3 regions of the Cytobacillus sp. Hz8 genome follow, and region 2 is predicted to be linked to each of the others. Evidence: riboswitches for the same ligand, from Rfam matches in the RefSeq annotation. Region 2 holds a riboswitch; each other region holds the start of a gene.
What was found. Region 2 has a riboswitch for S-adenosylmethionine ahead of ACE38V_RS10195 (Fur-regulated basic protein FbpA). Riboswitches for the same ligand answer to the same signal wherever they lie in the genome.
Positions count from the first base shown of each region.

Region 1: another riboswitch for S-adenosylmethionine. It lies ahead of ACE38V_RS11950 (O-acetylhomoserine aminocarboxypropyltransferase/cysteine synthase family protein); the one in region 2 lies ahead of ACE38V_RS10195 (Fur-regulated basic protein FbpA).
Region 3: another riboswitch for S-adenosylmethionine. It lies ahead of ACE38V_RS05020 (YezD family protein); the one in region 2 lies ahead of ACE38V_RS10195 (Fur-regulated basic protein FbpA).

Region 1 is NZ_JBHKFI010000008.1:123,276-131,116, reverse strand. Features, by position in the region: gene ACE38V_RS11960 (methionine ABC transporter permease) at 1-392, opposite strand, end outside; gene ACE38V_RS11955 (methionine ABC transporter ATP-binding protein) at 385-1,410, opposite strand; SAM riboswitch class I at 1,635-1,746, opposite strand; gene ACE38V_RS11950 (O-acetylhomoserine aminocarboxypropyltransferase/cysteine synthase family protein) at 1,901-3,217, opposite strand; SAM riboswitch class I at 3,311-3,411, opposite strand; gene ACE38V_RS11945 (hypothetical protein) at 3,492-3,827, opposite strand; gene ACE38V_RS11940 (thioredoxin family protein) at 4,063-4,365, opposite strand; gene ACE38V_RS11935 (toprim domain-containing protein) at 4,384-4,740, opposite strand; gene gcvH (glycine cleavage system protein GcvH) at 4,972-5,355, opposite strand; gene ACE38V_RS11925 (arsenate reductase family protein) at 5,475-5,834, opposite strand; gene ACE38V_RS11920 (acyl-CoA dehydrogenase family protein) at 6,114-7,841, opposite strand, start outside.
Region 2 is NZ_JBHKFI010000006.1:181,188-189,028, reverse strand. Features, by position in the region: gene ACE38V_RS10230 (ABC transporter permease) at 1-336, shown strand, start outside; gene ACE38V_RS10225 (LLM class flavin-dependent oxidoreductase) at 428-1,477, shown strand; gene ACE38V_RS10220 (ATP-grasp domain-containing protein) at 1,508-2,461, shown strand; gene ACE38V_RS10215 (acyl-CoA dehydrogenase family protein) at 2,534-3,838, shown strand; gene ACE38V_RS10210 (LLM class flavin-dependent oxidoreductase) at 3,850-5,187, shown strand; tRNA gene ACE38V_RS10205 (tRNA-Arg) at 5,476-5,549, opposite strand; gene ACE38V_RS10200 (YpzG family protein) at 5,933-6,085, shown strand; SAM riboswitch class I at 6,206-6,309, shown strand; gene ACE38V_RS10195 (Fur-regulated basic protein FbpA) at 6,431-6,598, shown strand; gene ACE38V_RS10190 (alpha/beta hydrolase family protein) at 6,603-7,421, shown strand; gene ACE38V_RS10185 (hypothetical protein) at 7,412-7,621, opposite strand.
Region 3 is NZ_JBHKFI010000002.1:379,883-387,723, reverse strand. Features, by position in the region: gene sat (sulfate adenylyltransferase) at 1-227, opposite strand, end outside; gene ACE38V_RS05030 (sulfate permease) at 269-1,291, opposite strand; gene ACE38V_RS05025 (phosphoadenylyl-sulfate reductase) at 1,349-2,047, opposite strand; gene ACE38V_RS05020 (YezD family protein) at 2,176-2,331, opposite strand; SAM riboswitch class I at 2,428-2,540, opposite strand; gene ACE38V_RS05015 (bifunctional 5,10-methylenetetrahydrofolate dehydrogenase/5,10-methenyltetrahydrofolate cyclohydrolase) at 2,730-3,572, opposite strand; ZMP/ZTP riboswitch at 3,615-3,698, opposite strand; gene ku (non-homologous end joining protein Ku) at 4,232-5,068, opposite strand; gene ACE38V_RS05005 (DNA ligase D) at 5,204-7,033, shown strand; gene dapF (diaminopimelate epimerase) at 7,073-7,841, opposite strand, start outside.

The sequences.
Region 1 (7,841 bases), on a different contig from region 2:
ATGGATCTTGCTGCTTCAATAACCCCTTTATCAATTTCTCTTAAACCAATTTCCACCATTCTGGCATAGAACGGTGCTGCTCCAATAATTAAGGCTGGTAAGGCAGCATTGGCACCAATCATGGTTCCGAGTAAAAGCTTGGTGAACGGAATAAGTAAAACTATCAAAATAATAAAGGGAATTGATCTAAAAATATTGACAATGGCACTAATGAATTTATTAATCGTTATATTTTGCCAGATATTCCCTTTTGACGTTAGAAAAAGTAATAATCCTAAGATAATTCCTAAGATAAAAGTAACTAATACAGAGATCCCTGCCATGTATAGGGTTTCCACGGTAGCTGACCACATCGCTTGCCAGTCAACATTCGGAAAGAATTTCTCAAGCATTTGTCATCACCTCCACTCCCACTTGTTGAGAACGAATGTAATCAATTGCCTTCGTGATTTCTTCCTTATCTCCATCTAAATGGATATATAATGTACCATAAGAACCACTTTGTGTTTGCGAAATTTTCCCTTGAAGAATATTCACCGTCAGATTGTAGTGGCGAATAATATTGGTAATCAATGGTTGCTCTGCCGATTCCCCTATAAAGCCAAGCTGAATAACTTTACCATGAGGGTAGTTGACCAATAGGTGATCAATGGTTTCCTTTGTTTCTTCAGGTTCTGTCACCTGTTGAACGAAGCGCTTTGTTATCGATTGCTGTGGATTTTTAAATACATCCAAAACGGAACCGATTTCCACAATTTTTCCTTCCTCCATCACGGCCACACGATGACAAATCTTGCGAATAACATGCATCTCATGAGTAATAAGAACAATAGTTAGTCCTAAGCGTTTATTTATATCTACGAGGAGATCTAAAATCGAATCTGTTGTCTGTGGGTCTAAAGCAGAAGTCGCCTCATCACATAAAAGAACTTTAGGATTATTGGCTAGGGCTCTTGCAATCCCCACTCTTTGCTTTTGTCCACCACTTAATTGAGAAGGATAAGAATTCTCTCTACCTTCTAAGCCAACTAGCTTAATTAGCTCATCAACTCTTTTTTTTCGTTCAGCCTTTGAAACACCTGCAATTTCTAATGGAAAAGCAATATTTTCTCTTACAGTCCGAGACCATAGCAGATTAAAATGCTGGAATATCATGCTGATTTCCTGTCTTGCTTTTCTTAAGGCACTTCCCTTAATTTTGGAAATGAGTTTATCTGCAACCGTAACGGTCCCTTCAGTTGGTATTTCTAATCCATTGAGCATGCGAATTAGCGTACTTTTTCCTGCCCCACTATAGCCAATTACACCAAAGATCTCTCCACTATTGACTTCTAGGTTGACATCTTCTACAGCTGTAATACTACTATTTTTTGAAGAATAAATCTTTTTTACATTGCTTATTGTGATCAATGAAATCACCCCTTTATTTCCGATATTTCTGATAAAAATAGATTGATTAATAGTTATAAAGATTGTGAGCACCGTATTTAAATTTCCCAAAACGGATTTATCATCCAATTTCAATCCATTACTTTGTTTTATCTGGCTTTCGTTAATAGATTTACTTTTCCCTTATAACTAATAAAAAAACCTTTCTGCACAGATAAGCAGAAAGGCATTCATTCATGTCCTTTCTCTTATCTACCAAAACAATCATTGTTCTGTGTGAATTGGCACCATTTCAATAATCATATTGACGGTTGCCGGGTTTCATCGGGCACATCCCTCCACCTCTCTTGATAAGAGTGAATCTCATCTATATTCAATTAAGTTCTATTTCAGAAAAGTTCATAAAATTGTTACGAGACTTATCGTATCACGGAAATAAAAGGGTGTCAATGACAATTCAACTGTTTTATACTGGTAAATTCCCTAATAATTATTATATCAATATTAAAGATTAAGCCTTTGCTGCGAGACTTGTAATCCCTGTTGCCGCCCCAATCGCTTGCTCTAAATCCTCAATGAGATCGTCTGCATTTTCAATACCAATAGAAAGGCGAATGAGATCCTCAGGTACTCCTGCAGCGGCTAATCCTTCTGCATCTAATTGTTGATGAGTCGTACTTGCTGGATGTATAACAAGACTTTTTGCATCACCGACGTTCGCCACATGAGCCCATAATTCTAGATGATTAATAAATGCAGCCCCTGCTTCTCTGCCCCCTGCAATTCCAAAAACAACAACAGATCCAGCACCTTTAGGAAAATATTTATCTACAAGAACTTTATCGGAACTTGTTTCAAGGCCAGGGTAGATGATCCATGTTACTGCTGGATGTTTTTGTAAGTAATCCACAATGATCTTCGTGTTTGCGACATGTTCCTTCATTCTTACATGTAGAGTCTCTAATCCAAGGGTAAATTGAAAGGCATTTTGTGGACTCAAGGTTGGTCCAAAATCACGAAGAAGCTGAACTCTTGCTTTTGTAATATAGGCCACCGCTCCTAATGCTTCGCTATAAACAATATCGTGGTAGCTTGGGTCTGGTTCAGTAAATCCAGGGAATTTAGGTGAATTCCAATCAAACTTTCCTCCATCTACAATTACGCCACCAAGAGTGGTTCCATTTCCTAACAACCATTTTGTTGCTGAGTGTACAACAATATCAGCTCCAAATTCGATTGGTCTGCATAAGTACGGAGTTGCAAAAGTATTATCAACAATCAGTGGAATACCTGCTTCATGAGCAATATTCGCTACACCTTCAATATCAAGAACTTTTAAACTTGGATTACCAATCGTTTCAGCATAAATGGCCTTCGTCTTATCGGTAATGGCATTTTTGAAGTTATCTAAAGAATCTGGCTCAACAAGCTTTACGCTGATTCCATATTTCGGTAAGGTAACAGCAAATAAGTTATATGTACCCCCATATAAATTGGATGCAGCAACAATTTCATCACCAGCTTGAGCAATATTTAATATTGCTAATGTGATTGCCGCCATTCCGCTGGCAACTGCTAAAGCACCTACGCCTCCTTCAAGCAAAGCAATTCTTTCTTCAAATACAGTTAGAGTCGGGTTATGAATACGAGTATAAATGTAACCAGGTTCCTTTAACCCAAACAAATTGGCTGCATGTTCTGTATTTTTAAACTGGTAGGCATTATTTTGATAAATGGGTACCGCCCTTGCTCCTGTCACTGGATCTGGTTCAAGTCCGCCATGAACTCCAAGGGTTTCAAAGTGATAATTTTTTTGTTTTTCTGTCATTTTCTCAACTCTCCCTTTTTCTTATCATTTTTTAGCATATTTCAGCAAACGATAAAAAAACCTCTTCATAAGAAGAGGTTTGATATCGAACTCTTCTTATCTGTCAGAGTAATCCTCTGCTGGAATTAGCACCGTGTAAATCAACCGGTTGCCGGGCTTCATAGGGCCAGTCCCTCCACCTCTCTAGATAAGAACCTATTTAATTATTTTCAAAAAATTATGATTACATGAATATTAGCATAATTAGTTTATGACCGTCAATGTTTTTTTAATATTATTGGTAGGGTTTCCCAAGAATAAACAAGGTTTCTAAATAGAGTGTTGTTCTGTATGTTGCTATCATTTCCAATTTTTCCCTTTTTACTGCCTCTCGTAATTTCACTTTTCCTTCTAACACGGATTCAATAATTCGCTCCTCACCTATAATTTCACAGTCTGGTCGAATGACATCATCTGAATTAACCATGAGAAGATCACCTTTACCAATTAACAGATTCGCATTGCTTTTTTCCGTTTTAATGCTTAATTTAATTAATGAATCATTTAACAAGTCCATTAAATGTTTTTTGCCCTTGACTCCGTTAATAAAATCAACCAAAACGTCTTGCAATGTTCTCACACTCCCTTTTGTAGATAATAATTCTATTAAATGGCATAAATCCCTTTAACAACTTTTATTTTCTTTCGACAAAAAAAAGACAATGGAGCTTTTTATCTTCCATCGTCTTTTATTTCCTAAGAAATATGTCAAAATTTACAAGAGCATCCTAATTGATGTCGAGTGTTTTGGGACTTTCAATGCCAAATTTCAACACTTTGTCCATTGGTAAAAAATACTCTTATCTTCAATTAGATTTCACTAGACCTTGTAATTTTTCATATAAATGAGGAACGGAGTGAAATGCATAAATTCTTTCAAGAATTTTCCCATTCTGAAAGATAAGAAGGCAAGGCACACTTTCTATTGACCATTCTTTAGCATATTCTGGTATGAAATTTAAATTCATTTTGCGAAATTGCTCATTTGGTAATAATTGTTCAACTACTTCGAGAATCTTACCGGCAATTTTACACGTTCCACAAAGGGGAGTATACAAATAGAGGAAAGACACTCCCTTTTTCTCCATATATTGTTTTAAACCTGACATTGATGACTCATCCATTTGCTAACCTCTGTCTAAAAATTCTGTATAGACATCTATATTTGCTCCCGTTAATACAGTTGCTAAGTGATATTCTGGAGCCGTTGCTACTTCACGATAGCACCTATCAATATAAAGATGCTCAGCATCAGGAAATTCTCTTTTTAATTGATTCCGCAGCTTCATCCCTGCTTCATCAGCATCGACTAAAATATAAATATCGCGATCCTCAAGTGTGTCTACTAATTCATCAAGCTTTGTCATGCTAATGGTTCCATTCGTGCAGATCACATCAATAGGTTCCTTGATAATATTCATTATTTTTCTTTTATCCGATGTTCCTTCCACAATGATTACTTTATCTGGTTTATCTTCATTCATTTTGATCACCTTGATCGAAAGTATAATTACTTTACCATATTCATTATATTAGAAAATGGTGTACCTATCTATGAGAATGAATCTATCCATTTATGCTTCTTTTACTGAGGGTTAAATGATTCCCTCTACCTATTCCAAGGCAATCAGCTTAAAACAAGATTGTTCAAGAAAAAAATAAGCGGGTCGAACCACTTATCCAAAAAGTTGTTCGACCCTCCTCTCAATAAAAAATTAGTCCTCTTTAATCATTTCTTCATATTGTTCAGCATTCATTAAGTTATCTAGTTCACTAGAATTAGAAGGCTCTATAACAATCATCCAAGCCTTTTCATATGGTGATTCATTAACATTTTCAGGATTATCATTTAAATCCTCATTAATTTCAACAACTTTACCACTAATAGGTGCATATAATTCGGAAACGGTCTTTACTGATTCCACACTTCCGAATGGCTCATTTACTGTTAATTCATCACCAATTTCTGGTAATTCTACAAATACAATATCTCCTAACTCAGATTGAGCAAAGTCAGTAATCCCAATACGAATTTTTTCCCCTTCTACTTTTGCCCATTCGTGTTCTTCAGAATAGCGTAAATCCTTAGGAATACTCATGATAAATCCCTCCACCTTCTATGTATCACTTTTTTGAATAATCAATCTATCATCATCATGACATGAATATTTTGATTAAGCAAGACTGTTTTCTAGGAACATACTTGGAAGAAATCTCACTATTTGTGCCAAGTATGTTCGAATTCTTCCTCTTTAAATCCAACCGTTACATTCTCACCTTCTGTGACAATTGGACGTTTCATTAACATCCCATCTGATGCCAATAAGTCGAGCAATTCATCTTCAGACGCTGTCGGAATGATATCCTTTACTCCTAGAGAGCGATATTTTTGCCCACTTGTATTAAACAATTTCTTTATGTCTAGACCACTATTTTTAAATATTTCCTCTATTTTTGAGCGTGATGGTGGATCTTCTACAATATTTATTTCTTCATATGATAGTTGATGCTCATCAAGCCACTTTTTTGCTTTTCGACAAGTTCCGCATTTTGGATACCAATAAAAGCTTAAAGACATACTTATCACCATCCTTCAATCATTATTTCCATTTCACAACAATTACAATCAATTGAATCATAACATAATTTAACTTTCAATCCTAATACTGAGTTTTGAGAACGTATGCAAAGTCATTGAAAGTTGTTTCTTTATGATTGGGATTGGAAAGGAAATAAGTTTATTATTGCGATAATGATCTTCAAGAATCTCTCAGCATCTAATATTAAACTTAAAACTTCTCCCCATGAAAAAACTCTCTATGCCAGCAGTTTGCCGACATAGAGAGTTTCTTGTTTCTTAAAGGACATAACGTTCTACATCAATGATCTTCAACGCAGCTTCCCGTTTTTTCGCAATGACATTGATTGGAGTGTGGCGAGTTAATTTACGTAAAACAGAAATCATCATACGTAATGTATCTCCACTTTCTGCTGCAACCAATGTTTCTTTTGCGTCTAATTCAATTTTATTAAATGCTTCTTGACAGAAAATTTCTGTGTAAAGAAGTTTTTGATGACTCTTTTCAATTCCTTCTTTTGCAATGGCCTTTTCCGTACGAAGAACGGCAGATTCCATTGCGTAAACATTCGCAACAATATCCGAAATATTAACAAAAATTTCCTGTTCCTGATCGATTTCCTTGCCATATTTTTGTGCCGCTAAGCCTGCTGCTAATAAAGCGATTTTCTTCGCGTTTTTCACTAAATATTTTTGTGCAGCCAATGGTTCTTCACCTGGCTCTTCAGGCATAAGTGTCAAAATTTCTGCTTGTAGCTCTTGTGCCTTTTGGAATAATGGAAGCTCACCCTTAAGGGCTTTCTTTAAGTAAGTGCCAAGTACAAGTAAACGATTAATTTCATTCGTTCCTTCAAAGATTCGATTAATACGAGAATCACGATAAGCTCTGGCAATCTCGTATTCTTCCATGAAACCATAGCCTCCGTGTAATTGGACGCCTTCATCGACAACATAATCAAGCACTTCTGTGTTAAAGAATTTTCCTAATGAACATTCAATTGCATATTCAGCGATGGAAGCTGCAACTGCTTTACCCGTTTTTGCTTCATCTTCAGAAAGCTTGCTCATCCGATCTTCAAATAATCCAACGGTCCGATAAATAGAACTTTCAGCTGCATATATGTTAGAGGCCATAGTTGCGAGCTTTTCTTTTGTTAAATTAAACGAAGATATAGGTGTTTTGAATTGTTGACGCTGATTTGTATATGGAACCGTAATTTCCATTGCATGTTTCGCTCCACCTAGAGCACCTACCCCTAATTTATAACGACCAATATTTAAAATGTTAAAAGCAATGACATGTCCGCGCCCAACTTCTCCTAAAAGATTTTCCACTGGTACCTCAGCATCCTGAAGAATCAATGTACGAGTAGATGAGCTCTTGATTCCCATTTTATTTTCTTCAGCACCTGTTGATACTCCGGGGAATGCTCTTTCCACGATAAAAGCAGAGAATTTGTCACCATCAATTTTGGCATAGACTACAAATACATCGGCAAAACCAGAGTTTGTAATCCATTGTTTTTCCCCGTTTAATACATAATGCGTTCCTGCTTCATTAAGCTTAGCAACCGTTTTAGCTCCAAGTGCATCGGAACCTGAACTTGGCTCTGTTAAGGCATAAGCTGCAATTTTTTCACCAGTCGCAAGTAACGGAAGATACTTTTGCTTTTGTTCTTCATTGCCAAATAACACGATTGGCAGTGAACCAATTCCTACATGGGCACCATGCGTGATACCAAAGCCACCTGCAATTGACATTTTTTCAGCAATCAAAGCTGAGCTAATTTTATCTAATGAAAGACCACCATACTCTTCTGGAATATCCGCTCCTAAAAGGCCTAATTCACCAGCAGATTTTAATAATTTAACAGAGCGATCAAATTCATGTTTTTCTAAATATGGAACTTCAGGTAATACTTCATTTACGACAAAATCCTCAGATGTTTTCGCAATCATTTTATGTTCATCTGTAAAATCCTCTGGAGTAAATACTTGATTATACGT
Region 2 (7,841 bases):
CATGTTGATCAACTGTTGATTAATTCAGCAAAATCTATGGGAGCGAGTCAAAGCTTTATTTTTAGAAAGGTCATTATTCCTGCTGCAGCACCAGGTATTTTCACAGGGATTCGGCTTGGAGGAGCATATTGTATTACTGCTTTAGTTGCAGCAGAAATGATTGGCGCTTCATCAGGGCTCGGTTTTTATATCTTAAATTCTCAGGAAATATTTCAAATTCCTGATATGTACGCTGGAATTATCTTACTTGCCTTCTTGGGATTAGGTTTAAATTATTTATTAGCATTAATTGAAACTAGATTTACGAAATGGAAAAAAGGATTGTACACCGAATGAGATAATATTTAATAATTATTTCTATTTGAGAGAGTAAATTGTAGTTGGATTTTCATAAAAGAATTAGGAAAAAATGAAAAGGGGTATTATGATGAAATTTGGTTATTGGACACCTATTTTTGGAGGATGGTTACGAAACGTGGAAAATGAAAATATGCCGGCAACCTTTGAATATGTTAAAAAAGTGGGTCAAGCAGCTGAAAAATGGGGATTTGATATGACACTAGTCCCTGAACTTTATTTAAATGATATTAAAGGTCCAGAAGCAGATGTATTAGACGCATGGTCAACGGCAGCCGCATTAGCTGCCGTGACAGAAAAATTAGAAATTTTAACAGCGATTCGTCCGGGGTTTCACAATCCAGCTGTGATAGCAAAAGCTGCAGCAAACATTGACCATATTAGTAAGGGACGTTTTAATTTAAATCTAGTTTCTGCTTGGTGGGAAGAAGAAGCACGCCAATACGCAGGGCAATTCACTGCACATGATAATCGTTATGATCGTGTAGAAGAATATATTGATGTTTTGAAGGGATTGTGGACGGAAGATACTTTTTCTTATGATGGGGAATATTACCATATTGAAAATGCACGGTTATATCCTAAACCTATCCAACACCCACACCCCATATTATATGCAGGTGGCGAAAGTGCACGTGGTAAACAAACCATTGTCGATAAATGTGATGCCTATGTAATGCATGGGGGCACGGTGGAAGAAATAGCGAAAAAAATTGCTGAAATGCAACATTTAAAAGCAAAAGCAGGAAAGAAGCCGTTTACTAGATTTGGGATGGCGGCTTATGTCATTTGCCGTGATACTGAAGAAGAAGCTCAAGCCGAACTTGCGCGCATTACAGATGTAAAAGAATCAGGTGGTTATGCGGGGTATGATGATTTCACCAGTAAATCCCAACTGGAAATTGAAATTGCTCGAAAAGATTATTCCGTATCTAACCGTGGTCTTCGTCCAAATCTAGTTGGAACACCGGAACAAATTGCTGAGCGAATTGTTGAATTTGAAAAAATAGGTCTTGATTTATTTATCCTGCAATTCTCACCGCATCTAGAAGAAATGGAACGCTTTGCAACTCAAGTGAAACCATTGGTTGAAGCGAAAAGTCAAAAGACTAGGGTATAGGTAATTCCGTTATCAAAGGGGAGTGTAAAAATGAGCAAGATTTATATTATCCATGAGAATAATGAGTGGACTGAGCACTTAACAAAAAGATTGGAAGAATTATATATTCCTTATGAGGAATGGTTTTTAGATAAAGGTTTAATTGATTTAAATGCAAGGCCCCCGGAAGGAATATTTTACAGTCGAATGAGTGCATCATCCCATACTCGTAATCACCGCTTTGCACCGGAATTCGCGGATCAGGTCTTTGTATGGTTAGAACAATATGATCGTAAGGTATTTAATGGTAGAAGTGCACTTCATTTGGAGCTCAGCAAAGTAAAACAGTATACAGCGCTTACTAAGGCAGGGATAAAAACTCCGAGAACCATTGCAGCTGTAGGTAAAGAGCAAATAATCAAGGCAGCAGAAAGATTAGAAGCGAATTCATTTATTACAAAGCATAATCGTGCTGGTAAAGGATTAGGTGTACAATTATTTCATTCTGTTGATGCATTAAAGCAATATGTTTATGGATCTGCATTTGACGAACCTGTAGATGGGATTACACTAATTCAAGAATATATAAAATCTCCTGATCACTTGATTACTCGATGCGAATTTATTGGCGGCAAGTTTTTTTATGCCGTTCAAGTTGATACATCAGGAGGTTTCGAGCTTTGCCCAGCAGATGCTTGTAATATCGGAGACCTATTTTGTCCAGTGGGGGAGCAAGTTGAAGAAAAACCAAAATTTCAGATTATTGAAGGGTTCAATGAACCGATTATTACACAATATGAAGAGTTTTTAAAAGCAAATAATATTACAGTTGCAGGAATTGAATTTATTAAAAACAGTGATGGTGAATTATTCACATACGATATTAATACAAATACTAATTATAATAGCGAAGCTGAAAAGGCAGCCGGTAAATTTGGCATGCTAAAATTGGCCAAGTTTTTGGGAAATGAATTAACCAAGCAACAAACGGTAGCTGTTAGATAATGAAGATAAGAGTTCTTGTGATGAGATGAGAATAAATTTAATCGGTTCGACACTTTTTTAGGAAAATAATAGTTGCTGACTGGAACACCAGAAGCCTTAATTTCAATTGCTGAAATTAAGGTGTTTTTGTTATACAGTACCATGTGCATTTCATTAAAAGAGGGTGAAGGGATTTTGGACGAAAGAAATCATACGATTCGCAATAAGCGTGATGAAGGCTTAGTAGAATATGCGAATCGGGTTGCAGAGAAAATTAGTTTAACGGCTGCAAAATTTGATGAATCTGGAGAATTTCCGTTTGAACATTTTGACATTCTGCGAAAAGAAGGATACTTAAAGTTAACAATTCCTAAGGAATATGGTGGTGAGGAACTTTCATTATATGAAATCCTGCTTGTTCAAGAAAGGCTAGCTAAAGCTAATGGTTCTACGGCTTTAGCGGTTGGTTGGCACCTTATGACATTTTTTAGTATTAGTAATTTTCGACCATGGAAGGAACAAATTTTTTCACAGATATGTAAAGAGGCCGTAGAAGAAGGTTCTTTGTTAAATGTCTATGCAACAGAAAGAGCAGCAGGAAACATCTTGAGAGGAATAAATCCAGCGACTATTGCAAGGAAGACGGAGAATGGATACATCATCACAGGAAGAAAAGCATTTGCGACTTTGGCACCAATCGTTAAACACTTTACTGTTTTAGCCTATATCGAAGAAGAAGATAAAACAGCTGAGTTTTTAATCGAAAAAAGCGGCAACGTAAAAGTGATTGATACATGGAAAGTAATGGGGATGAGAGGAACGGGTAGCCATGATATCGAACTCAATGACGTGTTGGTGCCTAATGAAGCATTATTGGCCTATTCAGAAAAGGGAGTTCCCAATCGCTTCAATGCAAATAGTAGCGCATACACCTTACAACTGCCAGCAATTTATCTTGGGATAGCAATAGCTGCAAGGGATTTTATTATCCCATATGCGGATGAAAAATATTCTGATAGTCTTGGAGATTTTATTATAGAGGCGCCCCATGTTCAGCAAAAAATAGGAGAAATCGAAATTCTTATTTCTGTATCAAGATCCCTTTTATATAGCCTAGCTGAAAAATGGGATAACAATCTACATGTGAGAGATAAGTTGACCAATGAGGTGGCCATTACCAAATATACAATTTGTAACAATGCGAAAAAAATCGTGGAACTGACCATGGAAATTGCAGGTGGTCATTCGTTATCTCAAGATCTTCCATTGGAAAGATACTTTCGAGATGTTCAATGTGGTCTTTTTAACCCACCACTTAATGATATGGTTGTGAAACAGGCTTCAACAACGGCGATTGAAAATTATCGTCATCATAAGCAAATATTACAAATTAAATAGGAGGAGTTTTCATGTCTAATAAAAGGCAAATGCATTTAGGTGCTTTTTTCCAAACTTTCTTAGGCCATCATTTAGCTGCTTGGAGATATCCAGAAACGAAAACGGAAGAAGTGACTGATTTAAGTCTTTATAAAGAAATTGCTCAGCTTGCTGAACAAGGAAAATTTGACCTACTATTCCTTGCAGACGTCCTTGCTCACAATGAAGAGGATATTGCTTATACCCCTCAAATTTGTCTGGAAGCAACGGCCGTAATGGCAGCCTTGGCAGCTGTAACAAGTAAGATTGGTTTAGTTGCAACATTATCGACAACATTTAATCATCCGTTTAATGTTGCGCGAAAGTTCGCAACGATTGACCATTTAAGCGGAGGAAGAGCGGCTTGGAATGTTGTGACAACTGCTCATGATCATGAGGCGGCAAATTTTGGACTTGCTAAACAAATTGATCATTCACTTCGATATGAGCGGGGTGCTGAGTTTGTAGAAATAACAAGGGATTTATGGGACAGCTGGGAAGATGATACACTAATATTAAATCGGGAAACCGGTCAATTTCTGGATGCAAGCAAAATTCATCCTATCAATCATGTAGGAAAATACTTTCAAGTGAAAGGTCCAATGAACATTCCAAGACCACCTCAAGGAAACCCTGTTATTGTTACAGCAAGCGCTTCAGAAGATGGAAGAGAATTTGCAGCAAAATATGCTGATATATTGTTCACACTAGCCCCTTCATCTATTAACGAAGGAAAAGGAATTTATGAGGTTATGAAGCAAAGAGTAGCAAAGCATGCTAGAGATCCAAAACAATTTTATATTATGCCAGGAATTGTCCCATTTGTAGGTAAAAGTCAGAAAGAAGCTGAGGAAAAATATGAACATTTTCAAGAACTTATTCTTCCTGAGTTGGGAATAGGTTGGTTATCTCGATATGTAGAGCATGATTTATCTCAATATTCTCCTAATGACTATTTGCCGCAATTGAAGAGTATTGAAAATGTCAACGGAGAAAAGGGTCGATTTGAAAAATTAGCTAATCTTGCTAGAAGAGAAAATTGGACCATTCAACAACTTGCAAATTATTTCGTAAAAAGTCAGGGACATTTATTTGTTGTTGGCTCAGGTGAAACGGTTGCGGACAAACTAAGTGATTGGTTCTTAAATGATGCATGTGATGGATTTAACGTGAAGTTTCCCTACTTTCCGGGAGGGGTAAAAGATTTTGTAGAATTTACAATTCCAGAATTACAAAATCGAAAGCTATTTCGATCAGAATATGAAGGAAATACCCTACGTGAAAATCTTGGACTAGATTTTCCACAAGTAAGAAAGACAGCAAATATTTGATTATAAGTAATTGATTCGTATATTGAAGTTAAGGTCTTCCATTTGAAACAGGTAAGGTCTTTGCTTAGCTTCAACAGTATTTCTGGGATAATACGATCATAATAAATTGGATACAATCTTTATTGGAAGTTCGATGAATAGTCGTTACTTCTTTGCTATCGCTTTATTATCAAAAAGGTGCTGAAACTAAAAGGCTTAGTGAAAATGGGCCATTGGAAAATTAGTAAAATGTTTATTATCCTGCATATGGCAAAATAAAAAATCCTTAAAGATATAAGGATTTAAAAGCGTCCCAGAGAGGATTCGAACCTCCGACCTACAGTTTAGGAAACTGTTGCTCTATCCTGCTGAGCTACTGGGACATGGTTTAAATATATGAAATTAAAGTATAACACACAATTATAAGTGTCGTCCTGATCTCAGAAAGCAAAAGCAAGAAGCAGCTCGATCAGTACGCTGAAGCAAATTTCAAAGAAGCATATTCGGACGTGCTCTATCCTGCTGAGCAATTCTTCATCTTTTATAAACAAGTAATTTCATTATAAGTAAAAACTATCATTTATTCAAGGAAAATGTTTGAAAAAACGGGTAGGAATATATACTGATATAATAAATTTATGGAAAATATTCCTAATAATTGGTTAATTTTAACTTGTAAGGTTTCACCATCTATTCCTAATACTATTTAATGGGGCACTAATAATTAGTGTTTCCACAATCAAGTATCCTGCTAAGAGGTGATTTGATGAGCTACAAAGATCAATTAGATCCCCACTCAGAGCTATTTCACCACACTTGGACGAGACGAAAAAAAACGAAGTCACAGGTGAACGGTGAGACGCAAGTGACACATAATACAATTATTCTGAGGAGCAATGCGAAAGCACACCGTTGGTAAGGATGCTAGGACTGGAAAAAAGAAGTGTTTTCACTTCTTTTTTCCTCTATTCAAAGAAAACTGTTTGACATTTGAATATATTTTCGTTACATTATATAATAATCAAACATTCAAGAATACTTCTTATCGAGAGAGGTGGAGGGATTTGGCCCTTTGAAGCCTCGGCAGCAGACTTTTACGAGAACTGTGCCAATTCCAACAAGCAATTGCTTGAGAGATAAGATGAGCGAAAGATTACATAATCACCTCTTCTTATGGTTCTCGAAAACAATAGAAGGGGTTTTTTTATACCTTCTAAATCATTAAACATATAGGATTAATCGGAATAAAGGAGGAAGAAGGACGTTGGAAGAATTACAACGAAAAGATCAGCTGATACACGAACTCCTTCTATCAGGTGTTTACAAAAAGGGAAACCGACACCTATTTGAGCTTTCATTGTCTGATTTAGAGAGTGTGTATCATGAAATTAAACTTAAGGAGAAATTTATTCAAATACAAAAAGGGGAATAAGTGAATGAGTAAACATTTTCATGTTCAATGGGAAAAAGAAGAATTAATGGCATCGATGGATTTTCCAAATGATTTTAACCCATTTCTACGGTATCCACTGATTATTATCTGTCATGGCTTTATTGGAAGTCGAATTGGTGTGAATCGATTATTTGTCAAGACTGCAGACGAGCTAGTTCGTGATGGGTTCATTGTAATTCGCTTTGATTATGCAGGATGTGGGGAAAGCACAGGAATTTACGGTGGAATCGGACTTTCGGGGATGATTGAGCAAACTCAAGCAGTGATTCAATATGCACGTGCGCTTTCATTTATTGAACAAGACAATATAACACTATTAGGGCATAGCTTGGGCGGCGCAACTGCGCTATTAACGGCAATTCATGATAATAATATTAGAAATCTTATTCTTTGGTCTGCAGTAGGCCAACCTTTTGAAGATATTGAACTAATTATTGGGAAAAAGAACGTTGACTCATTAGAAACAAAGGATAAAATTAATTATTTAGGATATGATTTTACAAACTCCTATTTTCAATCATTGAAGAAATATCATCCCCTTTTTGAGCTAAAGGGATATAGTGGAAATGTTTTGCTTATTCATGGAACGGCAGATGAGGAAATTCCTGTTACTTACTGTGCCAAATACGAGCAATCCTTTTTAAATAGAGAGAAAGGAACCGTTATTAGAAAAGAGATAAAAGGGGCTAACCATATTTTTTCTGATGGGGGACATTTTGTTGAACTCCTTCATATTACAAAAGAATGGTTATCTAGGCAGCAACAGATTGCAACAAATTCCTTTCGCAACATTCAACCATAACAATAAAAAACACAAGAACCATCTTTTACGTTATCCGTTAGATGATTCTTGTGTTTTTTTTGATATAAATAATCTTTTTTCGTTTTAGTTTTCCTTGTTCGCATATCTGTGTAAACAAAAGGACTGCGGTTGTCAGCCGGATTTCTTTTCCCTTCTCGAACCAGTTTGGCTCTTAGCTTCTTTGCTTGTGATTTAGCCATGAGATGACCCCCTATTTCCATTTTTTCTTTTATTATAAAGGAATCATTTGCAAATGAGAAGTTTTAGTATCGATATTGACTTATACTAAACGCAACTCTTGACCTGATGTTTTCCTCATTATTAAGTGAACCCCCAAAAAAGATATAGAGAAGCTCGAAGTATATTATATAATCGTCAGATAGTTTCTATAATCAAAGTGAAATCATAGATTGAAAAACT
Region 3 (7,841 bases), on a different contig from region 2:
ATGGGGATGCTCCAAACCGTCCCATCCTCTAATCTCATGTTTTCAACGACCTGATTGTAATCTCTTTCATTCAAAAAACCGGTTATCGGACTATAGCCACCAATTGCAATTAGCTCTAAATCACTCAAGGCAATATTGTCGAGATTAAGTTTCCCTTCCAATGTTCGATATTCTTCTTCAGGGTTAAAAGCTTGAACCAGCTTCCCTCCATGTGGTAGTAAACTCATATTAATTCCTCCTTAATTTATATTTTTAGTAGGCTTTAGAATTAAATTCCGCCACCATCTTCATAATAGGAACGCTTTTCTTCATTCATTACTTTTAGCAATGTAAGTCCACCTAGAGTCGCGATAATAACACTTAACGGGATAATCACTGCATATATATCAATATCTAAAAAGAGCTCTACCAAAAAATAAGAAATCGTTAACGAAATCAATGGTGAGACAATCCAGATACTAAAAATCTTCTTTACAATGCTTTTTTGCAAAATACTTTTTCCGTTTTTTGCCATACCGATTCCTATGATGGAAGAAGAAGTAACTTGTGTTAATGGAACAGGCAATCCATATAATGAACTAATGATCACAAGGATAGCTCCAGTAGCTGAAATTAATATTCCTTCTGATTTTTCATAATGTGTGATCTTTTTCCCATTCGTCTCAAGAACACGTTTTCCAAGAAGTACAGCCCCAAGCGCAACAAAGAATCCACCTATCCATGTCCCCTTTCCTACAGAAAGCAGCCCAGCTGCAACCGATGGTCCAACAGCATTCGCAACATTGTTCATTCCTGCTGAAAAGGCTTCAAAAAAACCGGAAACAATTAATACATAGGTAAGGATATGATGCTCCGTCTGAAGCCCCTTGTTTTGAAAAAAGTATAGCCCCTTCCCCATTATGTAAGTGATTATAAATGCCGTTACTGGAACAAGAACCCAGAACATCATAATCGTTAAAAGCGAATGAACAAACAAGACCTTATAAGCAACCCCTACACCAACAACCGCTCCAACCGTCACTTCACTTGTTGATAGTGGAATTCCAATCAGATTTGCCAAAAACAAGGAACAAGTGGCTGATAAAAGAATGATGATAACCACCTTTGCCGTAATCATTTCCTGTGGAATGATGCCAGAACTAATGGTTTTAACGACCTCGCCACCGCCAATAACTGCACCAGTAAAAACCCCAATAGAGCAGATGATTAAAGCTATGCGAGCCTTTTTAATAGCACCAGAGCCATAAGCAACTCCCATTGATGCAGCTGCACCACTCGCACCAATATTCATTGCAAAAAACAAGCTAATAAGGATAGCACAAATATTAAACAAATCCAGTCTCCTCTCCTAGTGAAGACCGCACTCTGTCTTCCCTTTTCCTTTCCATCTTCCAGAGCGTAAATCCTCTTCATTAAAAACGGGTGCAGTACAATGAGTACAGCCTATGCTTGGGTAGCCACGGTCATGCAAAGGATTGTATGGAAGCTGTTGCTTATAAACATAGCGCCATACTTCCTTCCACGACCAATGGATAAGCGGACATATTTTAATCGATTGAAATTTAGGATCAAGATTAATAAACTCAACATTTTTTCTCGTTTCCGATTGTTCTCTTCGTAATCCAGAAATCCAAGATTTTGCATCAGTTAATGTTTCCCTTAACGAAGCGAGCTTGCGAATTCGACAACAGAGATCAGGGTTCGATTCCCATAACCTATCCCCATACTGTTCCACTTGATCTTGCAGGGTTAGTTTTGGTCTTTTCATTTCGATTTTTAATTGCGGGTATTTTTCCTTTACTCTTTCAATCGTTTCATAGGTTTCCTTAAAATGAACATCGGTATCAAGAAAAATAATTTTTGCATCCGGTTTTACCTTTGAAATTAAATCAATTAATACAATTCCCTCGATTCCAAAGCTGCACGCGTATACAATATCCTCTCCGTAATGCTTATATGCCCAGTCGAGAACATTTAGAGCACCTTTATAAGTTTCATCCACTTCAAAATCCCTGATCGGTTTTATCCAATCATTATAAGTCAGCATTTTCATCATCTCCTCAAAAATCAATTTCTCCCTAAATTTTAGAAATAAAAAGAGACGTCCTAATGAATAAGAAGATTTTTTGTCTCTTATCATTAGGACGCCTCTAGTTTTCTAGTCAGCATCCATGTTTATTTCAGCCTTACTTTCTCATTTCTTTCAATTTGGATCACTTTGCCGTCTTGGATTATGAGTGTAATAGAGCCATGCCCCATCGAATGGAGCATTTCTCTTAACTTTGGAATCACTTGATCCAATTGATCGATTTTTCCCTCATTTTTTGCCACTCGATTTCCTCCTACCTATACTTTCACTGGGCAAACTTTAAGGCAATCGCACCTGAATAAAAAAATCCTCCCATTAGGAAAGATTAGTAGGTATGTACCTTATCTTTCAAAATGAAATTACATTTTGCTGGAGTTAGCACCTTGCATTAATAAGCCTGTAGGTTGCCGGGTTTCATAGGGCCAGTTCCCTCCACCACTCTGGATAAGTAATATTATTTTATTATTCTAAATAATAACATATTTTTTTCTGAAGTCAACCCTAGTATTTCGATAGGAATTTAATTTTTTAAATTTAATCATTGAAAATAGCTGTACCTCCTCTAAATGGGTGTAGTTAAGTGACAAAAAAACACCCTTCTGCTTTTTTATCGCAAAAGGATGCTAAGAAGTTTCATATTCTATATTTGAAGTGTTCTTTCAGCTGAATCTACCGTATGCTTTAATAACATCGAAATGGTTACAGGACCTACACCACCTGGTACAGGTGTAATGGCGGATGCTTTTTCGAAGCATGAATCATAATCGACATCACCAATATTGCCTTCGTTATAGCCGGCATCGAGTACAACCGTTCCTTCTTTTAACCATTCCCCTTTAACAAAATTAGGCTTTCCAACAGCGGCTACGACAATATCTGCCATTTTTAAAATCTCTGGTAGATTTTTTGTATAAGAATGACAGGTTGTCACCGTTGCATTTTCATTAAGTAATAAAGCTGACACTGGCTTTCCTAGGATCGGACTTCTGCCAATAACTACTGCATGTTTGCCGCTAACCGAAATATCATAGTGTTCTAAAATCTTCATAATAGCGGCTGGTGTGCAAGATGGGAAAATGCCAAATCCAAGCGCAGTTTGTCCGTAACCCCAACTTGTTACACCATCTACATCCTTTTCAAGGGCAATCGCTTCAAATGCCTTCCGTTCATCAATATGACCTGGAACCGGGTGTTGTAGGAGAATTCCATGTACATTTTTATCCTCATTTAGCCCATAAATAGCATCCAATAATTGCTCTGTTGTCGTTTCTGCTGGTAAATGAATTTTTTGTGAATCAATCCCCAATCGTGCACATGCATTTCCTTTCATTCTCACATAAGTTGCTGATGATGGATCATCACCAACTAAGATCGTGACTAAAGAAGGCGTTACACCTTGTTCTTTAAGTTTGAAAATTCTCTCTTTTAATCTTTCTTTTACCGCATTTGCTACTTTGTTTCCATCTAATATCAATTTTTCCATATCTTTCACTCCCCGGAATTGGTTGAAAGAGAATAACAAACTATTCTCTGCCCAGACGACCGGCTATTTCTTTTTCGCAGCTCCCTTATGGTTGATTCCACATCGTCGTCAGTCACTGCGAACCTTCATTTTTTTTATATTCAAATAATAGCATAGAGCACATATATTTCAAACTAATATTATCAAATTGTTCGTGTTTCACTATTAAAAAAGGCTGACAATTATATCAGCAGCAAATGCTTAGATACAATCCATCAGCCTAAATCAAGTATTTGGATATGTTTTTCATTCACATGTATAACCTAAAACAACGAAAGCCCTACCTCTCTTCCGTCTTTACGGCTCCTCGACCGCGCCTACAAGAATCAGGTTCCTTAATAGTTTCTGGGAATAATGACTTTAAAGATACTGGAGTAGTGATACGTGTAAGAAGAGGTTTGTTACAAAAGTGGGTTAAAAATCTCTGGAAACACAAAACCTAAACAATCTTTAAGTGTTCAACTATTTACTTTGTTAAAAATAATTTAACATCCAAACACAAGGTATTAATTATATAACATTTTGTCGTTATCGTCAACATGAAAACCGAATGAACAATAATAATCTGCCAAACAGTACATCAAACGAACAATTTCATGTTCTGCTTGGCGATATGGAGTTCAAGCCTGTTTCCGTTCCTTTGCTTTTGTTGTTGTCCTTTTTCTTGTTTTTGTTTCTTTCACTGGCTTTGTTCGATCAATCGAAGCCTGAAGAGCAGCCATTAAGTCGGTTACATTGGACTTGACCTCTTTTTCAGCAGAAGTAACAACCTTATTTCCTGTTCGTTTCGCCTCAATTAAATCTAAGAGAGCTGTACGATAATCATCCTTGTATTTTTCCGGTTCAAATTCTGTTGTTAATTGGTCGATTAACAGAATAGCTGTATCTAGTTCTTTTTTTGTCACTTTATCCCCTGATGGAACATTAGGAACATCTTCCGCCGCTCGAACCTCGTCTGGATAATGGATGGTTTCCATCACTAAAGTGTTTTTATAGACACGTATAACGGCAAGCTGCTCTTTCGCCCTGATAATAATCTTCGCTAATCCAACCTTTGCTGATTCCTCAAGTGCCTTCCTTAATAAGGAATAAGCCTTTCCTCCCCCTTCATGTGGAGACATATAATAGGTTTTATCATAGTAAATCGGATCTATTTCCTCCATTTTAACAAAATCAATAATCTCCACCGCTTTATCTTCATTTTCCTTCCGAAGCTTCTCCAGATCTTCATCATCCAAGACAACAAATTTTCCTTTTGTATATTCATATGCCTTCACAATATCCTCAGGTTTTACTTCCTCTTCACAAGCAGAGCAAACCTTCTCATACTTAATTGGCGCATGGCATTTCTTGTGTAATGTCCTAAGTTTAACGTCTTTATCTTCCGTAGCTGCATGCAGTTTGATTGGAATATTCACTAAGCCGAAGCTGATGCTGCCCTTCCACATTGTATGCATATGAAAACTCCATTCTTCTTTTATTTATACTTAATGTATGTAAATCACTAAAAAGCATGTATTTCAAGATTTGGAAGAGAAGAATTATCAGACTTTGGAGACAATATTAAAAAAGTTGAGAAAGGAACAAAAAAAATGAAGCCAATGCTCCCAAGCTTAACCTTTGAGATCCCAAATGATGATAATTGGTTTTATGAGGTAAAATATGACGGGTTTCGTGCAATCTTGGATTGGAATAAAGAAATCAGCATAACTAGTCGCAACGGAAAATCATTGCTTCCAATCTTTCCCGAAATCCACCAATTTTTAGAGGAAAACAAGAATCATTTTCAACCCTTTTTACCTTTCATATTAGACGGGGAATTAGTCTTGTTAGAGAATTCGTATAAAGCAAATTTCAGCAATCTCCAAGTGAGAGGGCGAATGCGTTCACAGGAAAGAATAAAGGAAAAAGCCGATAAAGCTCCTTGTCGACTATTGATTTTTGACATTCTTATTGTTGAAGGCAAATCAACAAAGGAAATGGACTATAAAGCTCGGAAGAAAATCCTAAAAAATTTATTTCAAGCCCTATCTCTCCCTTTATCACCTCATCATCACCACAAAGCTTTATTGCAAATGGTTCCTTATTACATTAATTTTAAATCCATATGGGAAATGGTTGTATTACATGATGGGGAAGGCATTGTGGCCAAAAAAGAAAATAATAAATGGGAGGAAGGGAAAAGAACCACTAGCTGGTTAAAGTATAAAAACTGGAAGTATGTATCCTGCTTTATTACTGCTTTTGAAAAGGGAAATGGCTATTTTTATGTCGGGGTTTATCAAAATCAAGAAATCATGCCAATTGGCTCTTTTTTATTTGGAATAAAGCCCGAGGAAAAAGAAGCCTTATTTTTAACGTTAAAAGAGAATAAAACGCTAGAAAATGCAAAATTTATTTTCGTGAAACCTGCCATTTGTGTTGAGCTCAAATATTTAGAATGGTACGAAGATGGAATGAGAGAGCCTCATTTTGATCGTTTTCGCTTTGATTTACAACCTACTGATTGTACCAATGAAAAGATGTTTCACCAACAAAGGAATCTTCCACTCGATGTTGCAATCACTCATCCTGATAAACCATTATGGAAAACACCAGCCATTAGTAAAATGGATTATATCCACTATTTAAGAGAGATTTCTCCTTATATGCTCCCTTTTTTGCATGATCGTTTATTAACGGTTATTCGTTATCCGCATGGAATATTGGGTGAAGCCTTTTATCAGAAAAATAGTCCTGACTATGCACCTGAATTTGTTAAAACGCATATGCACGAAGGAATACATTACTTGGTTTGCAATAATTTAAAAACACTTCTTTGGCTAGGAAATCAGATTGCATTTGAATTTCACATTCCTTTTCAAACCATCTCCAACCAAGGGCCAAGTGAAATTGTTTTTGATTTAGACCCACCCGATAAAAATGCTTTTCCCCTTGCTATTAAGGCAGCACGCTATATAAAAGAAGTGTTGGATCATTTACAGTTGATCAGCTTTATTAAAACCTCTGGTAGCAAGGGATTGCAGATTTACATTCCACTGCCGGAAAACCGTTATTCCTTTGATGAGACAAGATTATTTACATCCTTTATCGCAGATTATTTAGTATCAAAGGATCCTGATTCTTTTACAATTGAAAGATTTAAAAAAAATCGAGGACATCGCTTATATATTGACTATCTACAGCACTCAGAAGGGAAAACAATTATTGCCCCTTATTCTCCAAGAGGGAAAATCAATGCAACCATAGCTACTCCGCTTTATTGGGAGGAAGTGAATGAGAAATTAACCATCGATCAATTTCAACTTCCAATGATGATCAAACGGATGAATCAAGAAGGAGATCCATTCCAATCCTTTTTTCAAGTGAAAGAAAAACAAAAATTCGATCCCATTCTTGATTTTCTTAAAGCAAAAAAATAGCCGATTCGAGTGGAGAATCGGCTATTTTCTAAAATTCCTTTATAGATACTGTGAAAGGAAAGCCTGCACCTCAGCTTGGAGATTAGCATACTGCTTTTCCTCAGCAAGATATAGATCTTTTTCTCCAATCTTAAAAGATTGAGGATCTTTTAAATCAAGGGTCACTTCCGTTTGATACACATAGGTCGCATTTCCAATTAAATCAATTTTATATTGATCCTTATTTTTATGAACAACGCAGCAGACCTTTCCCCCATTATTATGGACTTGGATGGCATTTTCTAAATCATTTATCCCTTGTAGACAGGTTACAAGGCTTGAGGCAGACATCGCCGTCCCACAAGCATTCGTAAACCCAACCCCTCTTTCAAATGTTCTAACATAAATATGACCTTTATCTAATGACTTAACAAAGCTGACATTCACTCCATCAGGAAAAAACTCATTTGGTCCATTTACATACTCGCTAAGATGCTTTTGCGTATCTGAATGAATTTCTTTTGATTGAACGATTGAAATCAGATGTGGATTAGGAACCGCTAATGCTGTAAAGGTTAATTTCTCTGACAGATTAGGAATCTTTTCATTTATTAAAGTATCTTGCTCAAAGTTTAATGGTAGATCCTTTAATTGGAAGGAAACGGGCGAAATTTCCACCAGATAAGTTGGAATATCAGGATAAATATCCTTTTCTCTTTTCACTTCAAGATCCGCTTTCATCGTCTCAATTAGAGCCGATTCTTTCCCAAGCAGCTCACAAACATAGCGGGCAACACAGCGCAAACCATTCCCACACATTGATGCTTCT